DNA from 2 places in the Mesorhizobium sp. RSR565B genome. Region 2 is predicted to be linked to the other one. Evidence: riboswitches for the same ligand, from Rfam matches in the RefSeq annotation. Region 2 holds a riboswitch; the other holds the start of a gene.
What was found. Region 2 has a riboswitch for thiamine pyrophosphate ahead of thiB (thiamine ABC transporter substrate binding subunit). Riboswitches for the same ligand answer to the same signal wherever they lie in the genome.
Positions count from the first base shown of each region.

Region 1: linked by a shared signal. The riboswitch ahead of ACYG9R_RS01600 (YkoF family thiamine/hydroxymethylpyrimidine-binding protein) and the one ahead of thiB (thiamine ABC transporter substrate binding subunit) in region 2 are both predicted to bind thiamine pyrophosphate.

Region 1 covers NZ_JBTTIE010000001.1:316,986-327,311, forward strand. The annotation lists gene ACYG9R_RS01555 (NmrA family NAD(P)-binding protein) at 1-48, opposite strand, end outside; gene ACYG9R_RS01560 (hypothetical protein) at 251-559, shown strand; gene ACYG9R_RS01565 (DUF6456 domain-containing protein) at 625-1,224, opposite strand; gene ACYG9R_RS01570 (GcrA cell cycle regulator) at 1,553-2,245, opposite strand; gene ACYG9R_RS01575 (hypothetical protein) at 2,326-2,526, shown strand; gene ACYG9R_RS01580 (LexA family transcriptional regulator) at 2,784-3,446, shown strand; gene ACYG9R_RS01585 (ABC transporter substrate-binding protein) at 3,619-4,626, opposite strand; gene ACYG9R_RS01590 (ABC transporter ATP-binding protein) at 4,623-5,405, opposite strand; gene ACYG9R_RS01595 (ABC transporter permease) at 5,402-6,244, opposite strand; gene ACYG9R_RS01600 (YkoF family thiamine/hydroxymethylpyrimidine-binding protein) at 6,500-7,108, opposite strand; TPP riboswitch at 7,099-7,211, opposite strand; gene ACYG9R_RS01605 (hypothetical protein) at 7,569-7,820, shown strand; gene ACYG9R_RS01610 (DUF2934 domain-containing protein) at 7,977-8,216, opposite strand; gene ACYG9R_RS01615 (hypothetical protein) at 8,309-8,524, opposite strand; gene ACYG9R_RS01620 (DUF1236 domain-containing protein) at 8,623-8,952, opposite strand; gene ACYG9R_RS01625 (hypothetical protein) at 9,296-9,598, opposite strand; gene ACYG9R_RS01630 (hypothetical protein) at 9,760-10,086, shown strand; gene ACYG9R_RS01635 (hypothetical protein) at 10,227-10,326, shown strand, end outside.
Region 2 covers NZ_JBTTIE010000001.1:2,774,798-2,785,123, forward strand. The annotation lists gene ACYG9R_RS13500 (ABC-F family ATP-binding cassette domain-containing protein) at 30-1,850, opposite strand; gene ACYG9R_RS13505 (thiamine diphosphokinase) at 1,852-2,511, opposite strand; TPP riboswitch at 2,674-2,788, shown strand; gene thiB (thiamine ABC transporter substrate binding subunit) at 2,832-3,839, shown strand; gene thiP (thiamine/thiamine pyrophosphate ABC transporter permease) at 4,060-5,658, shown strand; gene thiQ (thiamine ABC transporter ATP-binding protein) at 5,655-6,419, shown strand; gene ACYG9R_RS13525 (M48 family metalloprotease) at 6,749-8,155, shown strand; gene ACYG9R_RS13530 (RNA polymerase factor sigma-32) at 8,248-9,105, opposite strand; gene ACYG9R_RS13535 (amino acid ABC transporter substrate-binding protein) at 9,503-10,276, shown strand.

The DNA.
Region 1 (10,326 bases), 2.5 Mb from region 2:
TGCCGCCGCCGAGCCGACATGGCCGGTACCTCCAAGAATGACATGCATGGTCTCGTCCTTCCCTTGCTGATTCATGCCGGATTAATGGCTGGGGCGGCGAAGGGTTCAAAAATCGGGGACGATGCTGACAGGAGGTGACGCTGAACTTCCTCGCAATGCACGGCGCAGGGGTCGTTCGCATCTTGCAAAATTATGGAACGAGGTCGTGCCCAGCGAGTTATATTAGCGCAAGGTTGAATAGGAGGCAGCTATGAGAAAGCTCCTGCTTGCTTCGGCTATCGCTATCACTGCGGCGGCGGCGATGATCGCCCCGGCGAATGCCGGCGGGCGCGTCGTGATCGGCATCGGCAACGGCTACTATGACGATGACTACAATGACAGCTATGGCGACTATTACGATCGCTACGCTCCTCGCCCCTACTACCAGTATGATGCCTACGATAACGGCTTCAGGTACCACAGGTATCACAGGCACCATCGCCATTGCCGTATAGAGTTGGTCAAGCATTGGCGCCATCATCACAGGATCGTCGAGGAAATTCGCGTTTGCGAACGGTGATCCGATAGGGTGAAACCGGTCGGCCGGCATCTGCCGGCCGGCCGCTTCCTGCGCGGCTGCCGGCCTTATCGCGGCTTCCGCATCAGCATCATCCCGTAACCCACGGCCAAAAGGTCGAGCCCGACCTTCAACAGCTTCACCACCACATCTCGTCCCTCGCCGGTGCGTTCGGCGAGCGCCTTCACCGACTGGCCTTCGAGGCAGATCTGGCGGACCACTTCCGCCACTTCCCAGTGGGCCAGGGCGGCGACGGCGTGAGCATGAGCGCGGCCGTCGTTGAGCACGCGGTCGGGGATGCCGCCATTGATGCGGCCGCCGTCGATGCGCTCTTCCCACGGCATCGGCCGCAGCCCGTCACGCGAGGCGCGCTCGAAATCGTCGCGAAACCGCTGGCCGGCCTCGCGCTGCTGGCGGGTCAGCGAGGTGATGCCGACCAGCGGATCGACATTGCGCACCCGCACGATGCCGCCGGTCGCGGTGTAGCCGTCATTGGAGACCTCGTAGACGCGCCGCGCCTCTTCGGTGCCGACGCTCAGCCGCTTGCGGCCGAAGCGATCGTCCTTCAGCGCGAAATCATGGCCGATCTCGCGGCGGATGCGCACCTGCTCGACTTCGCCCGCCGGCAGCTTCGGCGGTTTGGCTTTCTGCGCGGTTTTTTTGCTCATGGCGTGGTCCTTGTGGAGATTGGGTTGTTGAGCCGGAAGGTTGGCGTTCCTTCGCGCCCCCCTCTGCCCTGCCGGGCATCTCCCCCACGAGGGGGGAGATTGGCAGTTTCGGCGGCTGCGCCTCTGCAACGTTGGCAATTGGCGAAATCGGCGGCGATATCCGATCGCCCCCCTCGTGGGGGTTGAGGAGTGGTCCGCGAAGCGGACGGAAAGCCAATTGCTTGGCTTCCCGAGCGACGAACGTCCGGCAGGACAGAGGGGGGCGCTGTCCCGCCGGCTTTCGATCATTGGTGGGGTCGTCCGGAGGCGAGGAACGGAGCCCAGCCGCTCACACCACCTCCGCCACAGGCCCGTGGAAGCGCGCCTGGTGGTATTCGCAGTAGCTTTTCAGCGCCCTTGTGCGCAGGCCGCAGCACAGCATCTCCAATCCCGGCCGGCTGCCGGGAGGGTCTTTGTCGGGGTCTTCCTCCAGCGTCAGGTCGAGCGGCGCGCGGCAGCGGTTGAACAGGCAGTCGATGAAGCGCATGGCGGCGACATGCGGCTGACGCCCGAGCGAAGCAGGGCGCGGCGCCGGCACATTGAAGCGATAGACTTCGCCGTCCACCACCAGCCGTCCTTCGCCCGGGATCGAGGGCGCCGGACGGGCTGGCAACAAAGGCCTGGCCGATGGCTGACGGCTCGGTTTGGCGGCCGGTTTGACCGGCGCGGCCTGCTTCGAAACTCCTACTTCCCTTACGAGCTTGCTTGGCTGCGCCGGCGGATTCCTCTTGGCGGTATTCTCGTTTGCCGCAGTCTTCCCCGTCGCATTCTTCCTCGGTCGGCCGCCGGACCTGCCGCCTCTTGGGTTGGCGAAGCCGATGGTCTTCAACGCGCTGTTGCGGTGGACGATGCCGATGATGGCGTTGCGCGAGACCGGACTGCCGCGCAGCGCCGTGAAGCGGACGGCGATCCCTGTGGCCGACAGGCCATCCCTCAGCCAGACGGCGATCTCCTGCAATTCGGTGTCGGTATAGGCAGTCATGTCGGTATCCATTGATTGCGCGCGCAAAGGCCGAGCGCCGGCCCCGAGGGCCCACGGGAAAAAATCAGAGCGGATGGTCGGTGCGGTCAGCCGATACTGGCGGCCGGCAGCGAGCCGGCGAGATGCCGCAAGGCGGCTTCGGCGGCCGCTTTGGTGAGGGCGGAAACCGCCCTGCCCGTCAGCCGGTCGAACAGGATGACGGTGCCATCTTCCGTGCGGATGCAGGAAATACCCTGCCCGCCGGAGACAGCCCTTGGCGCACCGGCGGCGCCATGGGCTGAAGAGGTGGCCGGAGCCGGGAGAGGAGCGGCTCCGGCCGTTCCGGTCGATCGGGGGGACGACGGTTCGACCTCCGGGGCAGAAGCCCCGGTTTGCGTCCGGACCGGGGAGGAGGACAGCCCGGACGATGGGAGAAAGCTGAGGATGTCTGCGGAAACGCTTGCGATTTGTTCGATCATGCGCTAAGCGTACGATATGTACGAAACGTACGCAAGCGAAATCGTACATATTGGACGATAAATTTCAGGCAATTTGTACGATGCAGGAACCGAGGCACAGATTGCAGCAGGCGCGGGCGGAGGCGGGCTATGCCTCGCCGAGCGACGCTGCGCGGGCATTGCGCGACATCAACAAGAACACGCTGATCAGTCATGAGAACGGTAACCGGCCGCTGTCGCGCAAGGCGGCGGAGAAATACGGCCGCCTGTTCGGCGTCGATCCCGGCTGGCTCTTGTTCAACGGTGACGGCGGCAGCCTTGCGGGGGGCCATTTCGGCTTTGACGAGTCGGGCCGGCAGATCCCGATGCCGTCGCTGGCCACCGTCGATGTGCCCATCGTCTCATGGATCAGCGCCGGCGAACTCGGCAGCCAGGACATGGTGGTCAATCTCAGCGACTATCCGACCATCCCCACCACCGATCTGGAGCAGGGCCAATGGATTGCGCTGCGCGTCGACGGCCCGTCGATGAACAAGATCTCGCCACCGGATTCGATCATCTTCGTCAACCTCAGGGACAAGCGGCTGGTGACCAATGGCTGCTACGTCATTTCGGACGAATCCGGCCAGGCCACCTACAAGCGTTACCGCCCCAACGAGAACCCGCCCTTCCAGCCGGCCTCCTACATGGACATCCCGCCGCCGGCGCTGGAAGGCGCCATCACCATCATCGGCCGGGTGAAGCGCTCGATGATCGATATGTGAGGGAGAAGGCGGTGAGGCGCAATCTCCCCCCTCGAGGGGGAGATGGCCGGCAGGCCAGAGGGGGTCGCCGCGCGTAAGGCGCTGACGTCCTCTGTCCGCGATAGGAAGTCGCGTCAGGACGTACCGACCCCCTCTGTCGCCTTCGGCGACATCTCCCCCTCGAGGGAGGAGATTACGCGCCCAAAAACTCGTTCGTAAAATACCCCCCGAAATCCGGCTTCTCCTTCAGAACCTTGCCATCGCCATCGAGCAATATGCCGGCCCTGAAGAGGTAGGTTCCGATCGCCTCGATCTTGGCCCTGGCGATGGTGCCGATGACGCCGTCCTGGCTGCGCAAGAAGTGTCCGTCGACCAGCATTTTCAGCGAAGCGTGGATCAGCGCCGGGTCGGTCAGCGCATCCCTGTTGGAAGCGATCAGCAGATCGCCGGCTTCCTGCGGGTGATCGCAGGCAAATTGGTAGCCGCGCCGCGTTGCCTCGACGAAGGCCGATGCGGCCTTCGGGTTTGCCTGGAGATATGCATTGCTGGAGGCGATCAAGGTGGTGTGCTCGTCGGGGACGCCGTAGTCGGCGTAGCGGAAGCCGCGCTGCCTGACGCCTTTCAACTCGGCAGCGACGCCTTCCCAGGTCGAGACCTCCAGCGTGAAGTCGACCGAGCCGTTGGCCAGCGCCTCATAGGCCGAGGTGCCTAATGTCACCGTCTCGAAAACGCCCTTGCCGCCATCGTGGCGGATGATGGTCGAGATCAGCGTGTTTTCCCAGGCGCTGCCGAAGCCGCCATAGGTCAGACCGTCGAGATTCCTGGGACTCTTGATCTCGCCGCGATCCGCGTTGAAGACCAACCGGCCGGTCTCCTGCTGGACCACGGCGTAGACCGCCTTGAGATCGGCGCCGGCAGCCCGCTGGGTGAACAGGCCGACGCCGGCAATGCCGAAATCGGCGATGCGGTTGGCGACCAGCGTGCCGGCGCCAGTATCGCCATAGGGCAGGATCTCAACATCGAGCCCGGCCTCGTGGTAGAACCCTTTGTCGCGGGCAACGAACAGGCCGACATGGTTGGTGTTGACCGTCCAGTCGAGCGCGACGGTGATTTTTTGCGTAGCCGCATGAGCGCGAGAGGCAAGCGGCAGTCCGGCAGCCAGCGTCAGCAGCAAAGCCTGCCGGCGTGTGAATTCGGTCATGAAAAACTCCTTTGAGCGGTCTGCGGAAACAAGCCCCGGTCAGTCCCGGGATTGAGCAGCGTGTCGAGGATGTCGGCTTCGAGCGCGGCGGCCTGGCGCGCGGCATCGCTGCCGGTGGTGCGCGGGCGCGGCAGCGGCACGGCAATCTCGCCGATGATGCGGGCCGGCCGCGCCGACATCAGATAGATTCGATCGGAGAGGTAGACGGCTTCGCGCACGTCATGGGTGATCAGCAGCGCGGTCCAGCGGTGGCGCTGCCACATGCCTTCCAGCCAGCGCTGCACACCCGCGCGGGTCAGTGCATCCAGCGCGCCAAAGGGCTCGTCGAGCAGCAGCATGTCGCGCTGCTGCACCACGGTGCGCAAAAGCGCCGCGCGCTGGCGCATGCCGCCGGAAAGTTCCGCCGGCCAGGCGCGCTCAAAGCCGGCAAGGCCGAACTCGGCAAACAGCGGCGCGACGTGCTCGCGTGCCGCCTTGCGGCCAAGACCCTGAACTTCCAGCCCCAGCGTCACATTGTCGATGACGCGTCGCCACGGCATCAGCGCGTCGCGCTGCGGCATGAAGGCGAAGGGGCTGCCCTGCAATGGTGCGCCGTCGAAGCGCATGTCGCCCTCGCCTTTCAGCGCGCCGGTCAGCAACTGGAACAGCGTCGACTTGCCGGCGCCGGAAGGGCCGAGGATGGAGACGAACTCGCCGGCCGCGACATGAAGCGAAATGCCGGCGAGCACCTCAAGCGCGCCGAAGTTCTTCCTGATGTCCCGGAGTTCGAGCCGCGTCATTGACGGTTCTCTTCTGCAGCTTCAACCTTGCCGTCGCGGCTTTCGCTCCCTGCATTCTCCCAAGGCATGGCGAAGCGCTGGACGAGCACGGCAATGCCGAACAGGATCAGCGTGAGCGCGGCGCTGACGGCGACTGCGGCGAGCACCAGATCGGGCCGAAAGTTGTTCTTGGCATTGAGCATGTAGATGCCCAGCCCCTTCGCCGCCCCCGCATATTCGGCGAAGATCGCGCCGACGACGGCGTAGGTGATGGAGATGCGCAGCCCGGCGAAGAAATAGGGCAGCGCCGAAGGCAGGCGCGCCAGCCAGAAGATGCGCCAGCGCCCTGCCCCCATGGTGGCGAGCATCTGCGAAATCGCCTTGCTGGTCGCGGCAAAACCCTCGACCAGCGCCACCATCATCGGGAAGAAGGTAACGAGCGCCACAAGCAAGATTTTTGGCATCAGCCCGAAGCCGAACCACAGTACGATGAGCGGCGCAATCGCGACCAGCGGCAAGGTCTGGCTGACAATCAGCAGCGGAAACAGCGCGCGGCGCAGCGGGGCCAAGAAATCGACCAGCGCCGAAAGCACGAAGGCAGCGACCAACGAGCAGGCGAAGCCGGCTGATGTGGCGCGGATGGTGGGCAGCGTGTTGTCGGCAAGGGCAGCGCGATGCTCCCAGGCCTGCTGCAGCACGCGCGACGGCGCCGGCAGCATGGTGGGCGCAGCGCCACCATAGCGGGCGTAGAGCTCCCACGCCGCGAGGAGCAGGGCGGAGGCGCAGGCGGCGGGGATGGTCTTGGCGATGGCTGCGGCTAATCTCCCCCCTCGAGGGGGAGATGTCGCCGAAGGCGACAGAGGGGGTCGCCTCGCATAGAGCGCCCACGCCTTGCCGATGCGAAAAGGACGTCGGCGCTCCACGCGCTGGGACCCCCTCTGGCCTGCCGGCCATCTCCTGCTCGAGGGGGGAGATTCGTGGGCATCGCGGTCTTCGCCAATCGCCAATGGCTCCCCTCCTCTTTGTGCTGAGGGGTCAGAGGCATCTCCTCCACGCAATGGGTCAGATAAACCAGCCACGGCAATATCCTCAAGGAACGACGCTTGAGCCGCGGCTCAGACGGCGCTCGGGCTGTTCGCCGAGATCGTGATGTCGAGGGCGACGTGGCCGGCGCCGGGGCCGAAGCGGCAGAAGGCCTCGTTGAGCGTGGCAAACACCGCACCGGCATCGCCACGCAATTTGGTGCAGAAGTTCTTTGAGCGCTCAAAGACGCCGGACTGTTTCAGGAAATCGATGCAGCCGTAGATCTCGTCCATATGGTCGCCCGTGCCCATAACGTAGAGCGAGAACTGCGCCGCCACCGGCTGGCCGGTCGACGGCGTGGCCTGGACAGCGCGGATCGCGGCGATCTTGCGCTCGTCCAGCGGAATGGCGGGGCCGCCGGTCTCGTCGGAGCGGCAGATCGGATCGTCGGGCTCGCCCGGACAGCCGCGCGAGACCGCCGCCGAAAGCACGCAGTGCTTGCCGCTTTTGGCCGCCGCGACGAACAGGTCGCGCATGGCGGGAAACAGCACCTCGGGCGGCCCGACCATAAGGGTCGAGATGTCATCGGTTTCGATCCGCAGCCGGTCGCGCCAGGGATCGAGCGCGCCGAGCGCGCCGAGGATGACGCCGACGAAATCGTCGGTCATGGGATAAAGGGAAATCTGTGCGCCTGAAAACATCGCCCGCCTCGCTCCGCTGGTATTATCCAGATCAGCTTTAGGGTCCGAAGGCTTGCCGCCCTCATCTCAGCCCCGACGATACGGAGCACCCCTGTGGATGGGCGGGTTAAAGCACCGTTCGCGGCATTGGGGAAGCCGTTTGTTGAGGCACTGCGGGAAAGTGTTTTGGGCCAGACGTGCCGGGCGCCCGGGCGTTAACAGACGACTCGTCAGTTCGTTGCGTTATCGTCCCAACCGTACGAAATTGGCTTGACGCTCATTCGTACATAAAGTACGATATCTCTTTTCGCAGAGAGGAATGTCCTTGAACACAGCGAACCATGTTGCCTTCGCCGATCTCTCTCGGCCTCTGCTGTCACCCCCGTCGTTGCCGCCGCCTTTGTTGCCGCCGCCTTTATTGCCGCCCCCTTTGTTGCCCTTGTCATTCGATCAGTGCGAACGCCTCGCCGGGGCCTGGCGAATGGCCAGCCAGGACATCGCCGACGACATCCGCTTCATCCGCCAATATCTGAAAGTCGTTGTCGAGAAGGACGAGAGGCTGTCGACCGGCACCCTTGTTCACAGCCGCGCCTATGTCGAGGCCTGCGCCGGCTGGCTGCCACAGACCGTGACGCGCTATCTGCGCCACCTACGCCAGATCACCGAATGCGAACTGGCCATGACAGCTGCCGGGATTCGCTTTGCGCTGTCGAGTTATGCCTGGGAGGCATGAGGGGCGGCTGTCGCCAAACACAAGGAATTGCGCTGCCCGTCGCAGGCGCAATTCGTCAGGTTGAGAGGCTCGGACGCGCCTGAACGGCGGGCGCCAAGGATGGCCCGGCCAGCGAATTCCGGCCTTGCTTTATTTCGACTGGCCTTATTTCTGGCCTTATTTCGATTTGGCTTTGCCGGACTTTGCGGCGGCAGGCTTCGCTGCCTTTGGCTTGGCGGCTGCCTTGGCGGGCTTGGCGTCAGCTTTCTTCGCCGCCTTTTTGGGCTTGGCGACCGCGCCATCGACTTCAGCCGTGGCCTGCTCCCAGTGTTCCTGATGCGCGCCTTCAGGCCGGCCGGCCTTTTCCCAGATCTCGTGCGCGCGCTGGCGAATGCGGTCCTGTTTGTCGTCCGTCACTTAAGCCTCCGTGGTTGGGTCCGGTCGGTTGGTCCAGATTCCACGAAAACATTAGCCGAAAATTCGGCCGGCGTCTTGAGTGACGAGACATCTCAGCGCGGGTCGGAAATCACCGCAACGCCGAGCAGCGCCGCTTTCTTGACGATCAGCCCCGCGAGGTCGGCATCCGAACGATCGGTGCCGGTGCGCTCCCGCAGGAGCGCGATCGCTTCCTTCATCGATAACAGCGCCGTGTTGCGCTCGGCCAGCAACTTGTCGCAACACGCCGCAACATTGGCGGAGTTCGGGGTCTCGACATGCGGCAACATGGCAATTCTCCTTTCATCATGTTCGTCATTCGGCCCTGCCGCCCTTTTGGGAAGAACGACAGGGCCGTATCACCGATGAATGGTTAGGTTGTCGAGCGTTACTCGACCACCTCGACAATCCTGCGCGTGCTGGGGTCGACCAACACGGTATGGTTGTCGACGACGGCGTATCTGTACTGAACGTCGGGAACCTCCTGCAGCTCGACAGTGTCAGGCAAGGCAGTGCCGACATTCAATTCGACGCCGAGCAGATTGACCGAGGCAAGCGGATGTTTCTTTACGTACTGGTGCACGACCGTGCGCTGTTCCGGGGTGATGATCACCTGCTGCTGTGCCGGCTGCGTGACGATCACCTCGTCGGCGGCGGCAATGCCGATACCAGCGATCATGGCGAGCCCGGCGACGGCGGGAATAAGGATGGTTTTCATCTTCGTCTCCTGTCGTTGTTGGCGAGCTCCGCCGTGTTCCCGCATGAGGCGAAAACAGCGCAGATCGAGGTGGCGGGCTCCTGGAGGCAAACGCAGCCGGTACGGTCTTGTTCCGCAAGCGGAGACTAAATTGATCGGCTTCCCGGTCATGCCAGCAGAACCCGCACCCGCAAGATTCGCATTGAAGCACAATCCCTCAGGAGACCTTCGACATGGATGATGCACGGCTCGAATTCCTCGGTGGCGATTGCGGCCGGCGCCGGCATTGATCCGGTGACCGCGCCGCCCGGCCAAGACCGGAACCGACCGCCTTCGTGCCACGCCGTGAAGTTTCAAGCAAAGGTCATTGCTTCGGCGGCTGCGCAGGCACCTCGCCAGGCTTGATCACCGGCGTCTTGCCCTGATCCGGCGGCGGCTGCGTCATACCCTGGTCACCACTGGGCGGCGGCTGCAGCACGCCGCCGCAGGGACCGAGCGTGCTGGTCGATTCGCCGCCGCCATTGGCGACCGGCGGCTTCTGACCATCGTCCTGAGGCTGCGCCTGGCAAGGCGCGGCAGGGCCGTGCTGGTCGCTATTGTCCTGCGCGGCCGCCGGGTCGACCAGCGCCAAGAGCAGCACGCATGGGATGAGGGGGAAAGTCTTCATGGTCCAGCTCCTCTGGATTCATCTCCTTGGCAAAGCAGACTAGTCCTTGGCAAAGCAGACTGGCGGCAATTGGTTCCACTGAAGCTGGAGTGGTTGCTGGAACCTGGCAGCCGGAAGTGAGTTCCACCTTCTCGACGCTAAGCCGCCCAGAGGAGGCAATCATGGAACGAAACAGAAAACCCAATGACGAGGTCGAGGCGCCACCGAGCAAAAACGATGCCCGCGACAGGATCGCCAATGATGAAGTGGAAGCGCCGACGCCGCGCCGGCAGGATTGGGATGCGCTGCGTGGCGCAACGGTCCTACCCGACGGAGCAGATGAGGAAAGCCTGCCGGACACCACCGGTGTCGAGAAGGAAGGCGAACTGCCCGAGGAGGATGACGACAACCCCTACCAGGACAGTGACGATGCCTTGCCCGACGACGCCGAGGAAGCCGCCATTGGTCACGACCTGGCGAGGCGCGGCGGCCCGTTCGACGACGTGTAAGGCAGCGACCGCGGACTTTCGAGAGGTTTCCCGGGACGTCCACGCCGTCACCAGTTGGACCAAGTATGAGCTGAAGGCGATGCCGGAGCATCGCGATATTTCGAAGGATCCGGCTGGCCGGATCCTTCGTTTAAGGCGCCTTGGCGGTTTGGCTTAGCCCTTGTGGTCAAGGGCTGGACGGCGACAATCTCGGCACCTTCGACAGCCGAGAAGCAGCCGAGAAGCACGAACGCGAAGCCC
Region 2 (10,326 bases):
ATATACGCGCATAAAGACCGCAAGCAATGCTACCCCTCCATCTCCTCACGCAGCATTTCCAGCTCCAGCCACTCTTCCTCGAGTGCGGCCAGCGTGGCGCGTTCCTTGTCGAGGGCGGCGATGGTCTTTTGGAACGAGGCCGGGTCGCGTTCGTAATAGGCGGGATCGGCAATGTTGTTTTCCAACCGCGAGATCGAGGCCATTACCGCCTCGATCTTCTTGGGCAAGGATTCCAGGGCGAATTTCTGCTTGAACGACAGTTTCTTCGACGGCCCTTTCGGCGCTGCCGGCTCGCTCTTGCCCGGCGCCGGCGCATCGCTGGCTTCGGCCTTGGCGCGCGCCTTGCGGTCGTCGAGCCGGGTGCCGCCGCGCTGCGCCAGCATGTCGGAATAGCCACCGGCATATTCGATCCAGCGGCCGCCTCCGTCCGGGGCGATGATGCTGGTGACGGTGCGGTCGAGGAAGTCGCGGTCGTGGCTGACCAGGATGACCGTGCCGGCAAAGCCGGCGACAAGTTCCTGCAACAGTTCCAGCGTCTCCATGTCGAGATCGTTGGTCGGCTCGTCGAGCACCAGAAGGTTGGCCGGCCGCGCCAGAACACGCGCCAGGAGCAGCCGCGCCCGTTCGCCGCCGGACAGCTCGCGCACCGGGGTGCGCGCCTGTTCCGGCTTGAACAGGAAATCCTTCATGTAGGACACGACATGGCGCTGCTCGCCATTGATGACGAGGTTTTCGCCGCGCCCGTCCGTGAGATACTGCGCCAGGGTCTCGGCCGGATCGACCGCCTCGCGCTTCTGGTCGAGCGTGGCGATTTCCAGATTGGTGCCGAGCCGCACCGAGCCGGCGTCGGGCTTCATCTCGCCGGTAAGCATCTTCAACAGCGTCGTCTTGCCGGCCCCGTTCGGCCCGACAAGGCCGACGCGATCGCCGCGCTGGATGCGGGTCGAGAAGCTTTTGACCACGGTGAGGTCGCCAAAGCTCTTTTCGATGTTCTTGGCCTCGATCACCAGCTTGCCGGATTCGGCGGCGTCGCTGGCCACCATGGTGGCCGAGCCCTCGGCGCCGCGATGGCCGCGAAAACGCTGGCGCATGGTCTGCAGTTCGCCCAGGCGGCGCATGTTGCGTTTACGGCGAGCCGTCACGCCATAGCGCAGCCAATGCTCCTCGCGCACGATCTGGCGGCCGAGCTTGTGCTGTTCGCGCTCTTCCTCTTCCAGCACAAGGTCGCGCCATTCCTCGAAATGGCCAAAGCCCTTGTCGAGGCGGCGGGTCTGGCCACGGTCGAGCCAGACAGTGGCGCGCGAGACGCGTTCGAGGAAGCGACGGTCGTGCGAGATGACGATCAGCGCCGAAGACGTCCGGACGAGCTCCTCTTCCAGCCATTCGATGACCGACAAATCGAGATGGTTCGTCGGCTCATCAAGCAGCAGAATATCGGGTTCGGGCGCCATGACGCGGGCAAGTGCTGCGCGGCGCGCCTCGCCACCGGAGAGATCGTTGGGGTTCTCCGTGCCGGCGAGGCCGAGATGCTCCATCAGATATGTGGCGCGGTAGGGATCGTCGGCAGGCCCAAGCCCAGCCTCGACATAGGCATGCACATTGGCAAAGCCGTCCATGTCGGGCATTTGCGGGAGATAGCGCACCGTTGCCGAAGGCTGGCGGAAGACCTCGCCGTCTTGCGGCTCGATCAGACCGGCGGCAATCTTCAGGAGCGTCGACTTGCCGGAGCCGTTGCGGCCGACGAGCGCGATCTTGTCACCGGCGGACGCCGTCAGTTCGGCGCCGTCGAGCAGCGGCGTGCCGCCAAAGGTCAGTCTTATGCCGTCGAGGTTGAGAAGGGGCGGGGCCATGTCAGCTTTCAGGCAAGGGGTAGGGGTGGGCGAGCAGCAGCGCGCGGCCATGGCCGAGCGCGATTTCGAGGCCGCCCCCGGTCGTGTTGGACTTGACCTCGTTCGAGATGGTCAGCGACGAGCCGAACACGACCTCGACATGGTCGAGCGGCCACTTCGCGCCGGACACGGTGAGGCCCGAAAGATCGGAAAAGCCGAGCACCGAAAACAGCGTTCCGTCGGCATAGTCGAAGCCGGCCTTGCCAGGCAGCAGAGGGGCGCCTTCCTGCGCTCCGCTGGTCAACAGCACTTTTGTGCCTGTCTCTGCCAGCCGCAGGCTGAGCGCCAGATGGAGGAAGGCGTGGTCGGCGCGCTTGCCGCCGAAAGCGCCGGCCAGCACCAGGCTGGTGGCGCCGCGTTCCAATGCCGCCGCGATCGCCAGTTCGCCATCGGTCTTGTCCTTTTCGGGAGGAAACACCTCCCGCGGCACGGCGGCGAGATCGGCAGGCAGGTCCGCCGGCACGGAATCGAAATCGCCGACCCACAGCTCCGGCATCAGGCCGAGCAGGCGGGCATGATCGATGCCGGCGTCGGCGGCGATGACGCGCGTGCCCGCGACCTGCCGGTCGAGCCGCGGCGTGCGGACGAGATCGCCGCCAAGCAGGATGGTGAATGTGCTCATATCCGCTGGCCCTTACCAGCCCCGCCGACGAAACGGAAGGCCGAGCGGCACCGTCACTCTTTGTTGGAGCATGATCTTTTTCCGGAAACGGATTCCACTTTCCGGGATCATGCTCGGGCAAACTTCCACTTGCGTGGCACCTTGGCCGGGCCTATGTGTCGAAACGCTCTAACGGGGTGCCGGACGCGATCTTCGCGGACCGGCTGAGAGGCAGTCTCGCCAACCCGCTGAACCTGATCCGGTTTGTACCGGCGGAGGGATTAGACGCTTCGGACAGCCCGACGCCTCAATTCCTTTCAACACGAATGAAGGAGGCGCCGATGCGCATGTTTTTGTCCCGTCTTGTCCCAGCGCTGGGGCTTGCTGTTTCGCTACTGGCAAGCCCTGCGTCAGCGCAGGAAAAACTCACGATCTATACCTATGAGAGTTTCACTGCCGACTGGGGTCCGGGCCCCCAGGTGAAGAAGGAATTCGAAGCCGAGTGCGGCTGCAGCGTCGACTTCGTCTCGGCGGCCGACGGCGTCGCACTTCTCAACCGCGTCAAGCTGGAAGGAGCCTCGACCAAAGCAGATATCGTGCTTGGCCTCGACACCAACCTCACCGCGGAAGCCAAGGCTTCCGGCCTGTTTGTCCGACATGGCGCGGTGGCTGAAAACAACGTGCCGGGCGGCTGGAGCGACGACACTTTCGTGCCCTATGATTATGGTTATTTCGCCGTCGTCTACGACACCGAGAAGCTGAAGAACCCACCGAAGAGCCTGAAGGAACTGGTCGAGGGCGATGCCGCCGACAAGATCGTCATCCAGGATCCGAGGACGTCGACGCCGGGCCTCGGCCTGCTGCTGTGGGTTAAGTCGGTCTATGGCGACAAGGCGCCGGAAGCCTGGGCCAAACTCAAGGGCAAAGTGCTGACGGCGACGCCCGGCTGGAGCGAGGCCTATGGCCTGTTCACCAAGGGCGAGGCGCCGATGGTGCTGTCCTATACGACATCGCCGGCCTACCACATGGTGGCCGAGAACACCGGGCGCTTCCAGGCGGCGTCGTTCGAAGAAGGCGAGTATTTGCAGGTCGAGGTCGCCGGCATCACCACCACGGGCGCGAAGAACCCGCTGGCGGCAAAGTTTCTGGCCTTCATGACCGGGCCGAAATTCCAGGATGTCATTCCGGAGACCAACTGGATGTTCCCGGCTGGGAAAACCGACAAGCCGCTCAATCCGGCTTTTGATAGGCTGGTCAAGCCGGCGAAGACCTTGCTGTTCAGCCCGGAAGAGGTCGCGGCAAATCGCAAGGCCTGGGTGGATGAATGGCTGGCGGTGATGAGCAAGTAGATTTGGCTGTATAGTCAAAAGATGAGTGCTCTACGGCGCCCCCCTCTGTCCTGCCGGACATCTCCCCCACGAGGGGGGAGATTGGCCTTTACGTTGACTTTCGCCAATCTCCGAAGCTGCAGGAATGAGCGGAGCGCTAAAACCGCCAATCTCCCCCCTCGTGGGGGAGATGTCCGGCAGGACAGAGGGGGGCGCGAAGGAACGCGACGCCCGGTAAAGAGTGCAACGCTCTGACCCCCGCATCACGGCCGGCATTGTCGCGCTTGCGGCAATCGCGCTGCTGATCGGTGGCGCCTTCGCCGGCCTTATCCGCGAAGGCGCGCACGACCTTTCCGGCGCCGCGTCCGCCTTTGACCTCTATCTCCTGCGCGTTGTCCGCTTCACGCTCTGGCAGGCTGCGCTCTCGACTCTGCTTTCCGCCGTACCGGCGCTCTTCGTCGCCCGGGCGCTGTCGCGGCATCCGCGCTTCTTCGGACGCGGCTTCATCCTGCAGCTATTCACTGTGCCCCTTGCCTTGCCGGCAATTGTCGGAGCGCTGGGAATACTGGCGCTCTATGGCCGCGCCGGTTATTTCGCCGCGATCGGTGGCCAGAGCTGGCCCGACATCTATGGGCTGTCGGGCATCCTCGTCGCCCACGTCTTCTTCAACCTGCCGCTGGCCACCCGGCTGTTCCTCGAAGCGCTGGGAACGGTGCCGGCCGATCAATGGCGGCTGGCGAGCCAGCTCGGCATGGGGGCGAGGCCAGCCTTCCGGCTGATCGAGTGGCCGGTGCTGCGCGCCGCGCTGCCGGGCGTCGCCGGGCTTGTCTTCATGCTTTGCATCACCTCCTTCACCATCGTCCTGATCCTCGGCGGCGGGCCGGCGGCGACGACGCTGGAAGTCGCCATCTATCAGGCGCTGCGTTTCGACTTCGATCCGGCGCGAGCGGTGACGCTGACGGTGCTACAGATCGCGCTGACTTTCGCCGTCATGCTGGCGCTGACGCGGCTCGGCGCCAATGTGACCGGCGACGCCAATTTGCCTGTCGCGCCGCGCCGCTATCACTTGGCCGGCAAAGCAGAAACAGCGTTCAACGCCGTCCTGATCGTGCTCGCCTTGCTGTTCGTCGCCGGACCGATGGCGGCCACCGTTGCCTCCGGCCTCGGCGCCGATCTCGGCCGGCTGGCGGGCGAGAGTGCCGTGCGTCAGGCGACGCTGACCAGCGCCGGTCTCGCCTTCTCGGCGGCGCTACTTTCGGTGGCGCTGGCACTGTCGCTGATCATGGCGCGGCGGGCACTGTCGCTGCGCCGCCGGTCCAGTGCCCGTTCATTGCTCGAACATGCCACCGACACCGGCGCCGGCTTCGTCCTCGTCGTGCCGCCCATCGTCATCGGCGCCGGCTGGTTTCTCCTGCTGCGCACGATCAGCGATGTCTTTGCCATCGCGCCGGTCATGGTCGTCACCGTCAATGCGGTGATGGCGATGCCCTTTGCCATCCGCGCGATGCGCCCGGCCTATGATGCGGCGAGCGAGCGCCATGAAAAGCTGTGCGCGCAGCTCGGCATTGCGGGCTGGAACCGGCTGCTTCTGGTCGACTGGCCATCGCTCCGGCGGCCGCTGGCCACCGGCTTTGCCTTCGCCATGGCACTGTCGCTCGGCGATCTCGGCGTCATCGCGCTGTTCGGCAGCGATTCGGTGCAGACCTTGCCCTATCTCCTGCTGGCGCGCATGGGCAGCTATCGCACGGCCGATGCTGCCGGGCTGGCTTTGCTGCTCGGGGCGGTCTGCCTTGCATTGGTGGTCGCGGCAGACTGGCTGGGACGGGGAGAGAGATCGTGACGTCCGCTGTGGAGAAAGGCACGACTGTCCGGCTGGACAAGGTCTCGTTCAGCTATGGCGAAACGCCATTCCTGTTCGATGTCGAATTCGATACATCGAAGATCACCGCCATCATGGGGGCAAGCGGTTCGGGCAAATCGACCTTGCTCAATCTGGTGGCTGGTTTCGAGACGCCAGAGTCCGGTCGTGTGCTGATCGGCGCCGCCGATGTCGGCGCCGAGCCGCCTTCGGCGCGGCCGGTGTCGATGGTATTCCAGGAAAACAATCTGTTTGCTCATCTCTCGGTGGAGAAGAATGTCGGGCTCGGCCGCTCGCCATCGCTCAACCTGACCGACGCCGATCGCGCCGCAATCGCCGAGGCGCTTGACCGCGTCGGCCTGGCCGGCAAGGAAATGCGCCTGCCGCGCGAACTCTCCGGCGGCGAAAGGCAGCGCGTGGCGCTCGCCCGCGTTCTGGTGCGCGACCGGCCAGTGCTGCTGCTCGACGAGCCGTTCGCTTCGCTCGGGCCAGCACTGCGCGACGACATGCTCGACCTGGTGGCCGGCGTTCATGCCGAGCGGGCGATGACGGTGCTGTTCGTCACGCATCAGCCGGAAGACGCTCGCCGTATCGGCGAGCAGATGGTTTTTCTGGACAATGGCAGGGTTGCCGCGACGGGACCTGCCGGCGATTTTTTCGACGGCACTGGCCCTGAAGCGTTTCGGCGCTATATCGGCGCAAGTTCGGGCGGATCACGCGATATTGCCCGGAAGCGGACATAATTTACGACCAAACCGGCTACAGGTGATGTGGCGCTTGCTTGCCATGGTCCAGTCGATGTGGCTAGGTCCGCTTAGTACTGGTCCGGCACGAGCCGTGATTTGCCCCTACAGCGCCGCACCCGGCCGGATGCGTAAACGCTGTAGGTTTTTTGATGTGTGCAGGATTGCCAACGAAACCGATTTTTCGCTGGCGCGGACCCCGGTCCAAATCATGCGCCGAGAGCTGAAGGAACGCCGTGCTGCCGACCGGCACTGACACTTTGAAACGCAGACCGCTGGTGCGCTTCCTCGCGCTGGCCGGCCTTGCCGTGGCGCTGGCCAGCTGCCAGATGTTCACGCCTCCCGAAGTGCAGGAATCCGGCTTCCAGCCTTCCGACAAGCCGATCACGGTCGACAATGTCGCCGCCAACAGCAAGCTTGCCGAACTGGCGAAGGCACAGCATCCGCGCATCCTTGCCACCTATGGCGGCGAATATTCCGATCCCAAGCTCGAGCGCATGGTGGCCAAGGTTGTCGGCAGCCTGACCGTGGTGTCGGCCAATCCGACCCAGACCTATCGCATCACCATCCTCAATTCGCCCAACGTCAACGCTTTCGCGCTGCCGGGTGGCTATCTCTACGTCACCCGCGGCCTGCTGGCGCTGGCCAATGATTCGGCCGAACTCGCCGCCGTCATCGCGCATGAGATGGGCCACGTCACCGCCAATCACGGTCTGCAGCGACAGCAGCTCGAGGCCGAGGAAGGCCTGGCGACCAAGGTGGTCTCCGATGTGCTGGGCGACAGCCCGACCGCCAAGCAGGCATTGATCCGCGGCAAGCTGAGGCTGGCGCAGTTCTCGCGCAACCAGGAGCTGGAGGCAGACGCCATCGGCATCAAGTCGATCGGCGAGGCGGGTTACGATCCCTATGCCGCCGGGCGTTTCCTGCAGTCGATGTCGGCCTACACCGATTTCCGCTCGATCAGCGGCGCCACCGACGCCAGCCTCGACTTCCTGGCCACGCACCCCAACACGCCGCAGCGAATTGATCTGGCGCAGCGCCACGCCCGCCAGTTCGGCGCGCCGGGCATCGGCACCCGCGACCGCGATTCCTTCCTGGCCGGGATAGACGGCCTGCTCTATGGCGACACGCCGGAAGAGGGCTATGTGCGCGGCCAGACCTTCCTGCATCCGGGCCTCGGCGTTTCGTTCACGGTGCCCGACGGCTTCATCATCGACAATTCGGCGGCGGCGGTGACGGCGACCGGTCCCGGCGACATGGCGATCCGCTTCGACGGTGTGTCGATCGACAAGGATCGTGCGCTGACCGACTACATCAGAAGCGGCTGGGTGGCCGGTCTCGACGAGACCAGTGTGCGCCAGGAGACGATCGACGGCAACCAGGCGGCGACCGCGCACGCCGGCGCCGATGGCTGGCAGTTCGACATTGCGGTGATCCGCGCCGGCGGTCAGGTCTACCGGCTTTTGACAGCGGCCCCCTCGGCCAGCACGACACTCGATCCGGTGGCACGCTCGGTCAGCGGTTCGTTCCGCGTGCTCAGCCCCGCCGAGAAGGCGGCACTGAAGCCGCTGCATATCCGCGTCGTCACGGTACAGGCCGGGCAGACGATGGGCACACTTTCGGCGCAGATGGTCGGCGTCGACCGCAAGCTCGATCTGTTCCGCGTGCTCAACGCGATGTCGCCGGGCGCCTCGGTTTCGGCCGGCGACAAGGTCAAGATCGTCACGGACAGATAGCGCCGGTCTTCGTCAGAAACCCCAGCCTTCGTAGTGCTTTTTTCTGAGATAACTTTTCTGAGATAACTCGGGGTACCCCGTTCCTGGCAATCTCAGGCCGCCATGAACTCCGGATTCTGCTTCACCAGCGCGAGCTTGAGCTTTTCCATGGCGCGGGCCTCGATCTGCCGGACACGCTCCTTGGAAATGCCGAGCGTCTCGCCAAGCGCCTCAAGCGTCGCACCTTCGTCGCTCAGCCGGCGCTCCTCGATGATCCTGAGTTCGCGGGCATTGAGCGCGCGGAGCGCCGTCTTCAGCCACATCAGGCGCCGTTCGACGTCGATGGTGTCGCCGGCGACCTCGTCAGGCAATGGATCGTCCGAAATCAGGAAGTCCATCCGCTCGGTGGTGCCAGCTTCGTCGGCGAGCGGTGCGTTGAGCGAAGAGTCAGGTGCTGAAAGCCTGGAATCCATCTTCTCGACATCGGCCTCGGAGACGCCGAGGGCTACCGAGACTTCGCGGTAGAGCGTGGCGTTAGAGATCGGCTCGGCGCCGTTGGCAAGACGGGCGCGCAGGCGCCGCAGGTTGAAGAACAGCGCCTTTTGCGCCGAAGAGGTGCCGCCGCGAACGATCGACCAGTTGCGCAGGATGTAGTCCTGCATCGAAGCGCGGATCCACCATGTCGCATAGGTCGAGAAGCGCACCTCGCGCTCCGGCTCGAAACGCGCGGCTGCTTCCAGCAGCCCGACATGGCCCTCCTGGACCAGATCGCCGAGCGGCAGGCCGTAATGTCGGAATTTCGAAGCCATGGAGATGACCAGCCGCATATGGGCGACGGTAATCTGATGCAGCGCCTGCTGATCCTGGTCTTCCTTCCAGCGCAAGGCGAGAACATGTTCCTCATCGCGCTCGAGGTAAGGGGCTTTCATTGCCGTGCGGACCATGGTCCGTCCTGCCGTGTCTTCGATCATGCCGCGCTCCTGCTCCCGGACATTTTCGGACGGCCTGGCGGCCGTTATCTCTGTTTGACGCAATTCCGACGGAAACCGCTTTCCCACTTTCCTGGAATTGCTTCGGGCCTAGCGCAGCCAAGGGTTCTTGAAATGGAAACGCGGCGCCCTACAACAAGCCATGAACGTGCCACACCGGGGATTGGTTCCGCCGCCGATGGCGGTTGTTTTGTGCGGTCCGACAGGGCGCATCGACACCGCAGATCGGGACTATTGGCACCGATCCGAGCTGCTTTGAGAATCTGATTTCTGGATCGCCGTTTTTTTGAAATCTGGTTCCTTATTTTGCTGCGCTGTATCTGTCAGTTTCCGGCTCTCACAAGCGCCGGACACCGGCCAAGGACGGGATCACATAGAAATGAAATGGCTCAATTCGCTCATCGTCGCCGGAACGCTTCAGGTTCTGGCTGTTACATCAGGCCATGCCGGCGCCAATCTTGACCAGATCAAGCAGGCCGGCACCCTCAAAGTCGGCACCGAAGGCACCTATGCGCCCTTCACCTATCATGATGCTTCCGGCGCGCTGGTCGGCTTCGACGTCGAGATCGCCAAGGCGATCGGCGACAAGCTCGGCGTCAAGGTCGAGTTCCTCGAAGGCAAATGGGACGGGCTGATCGCCGGCCTCGACGCCAACCGCTACGACGCCGTGATCAACGAGGTCGGCATCACCGACGCGCGCAAGGCCAAGTACGATTTCTCCGATCCTTACATCGCCTCCAAGGCCGTGCTGATCGTGCGCGGCGACAACACCGACATCAAGACCTTCGCCGACCTCAAGGGTAAGAAGTCGGCACAGTCGTTGACATCGAATTTCGGCAAGCTCGCCGAGACCAACGGCGCCGAACTCGTCGGCACCGACGGCTTCGACCAGTCGATCCAGCTGCTGCTCACCGGCCGCGCCGACGCCACCATCAATGACAGCCTGTCTTTCCTCGACTTCAAGAAGCACAAGCCGGACGCCAATGTGAAGATCGCCGCGCAGGAAGAGAACGCCGACTATTCCGGCGTCATCGTGCGCAAGGGTGATCCGGAGCTGGTCGCGGCGATCAACAAGGCGCTGGCCGACATCAAGGCCGACGGCACCTACAAGAAGATCGCCGATACCTATTTCGGCCAGGATGTCTCGCAGTAAAGACCATCTCCCGGCGGTTTGCCGGCAATGACAAATAGCGGCGGGCCGTC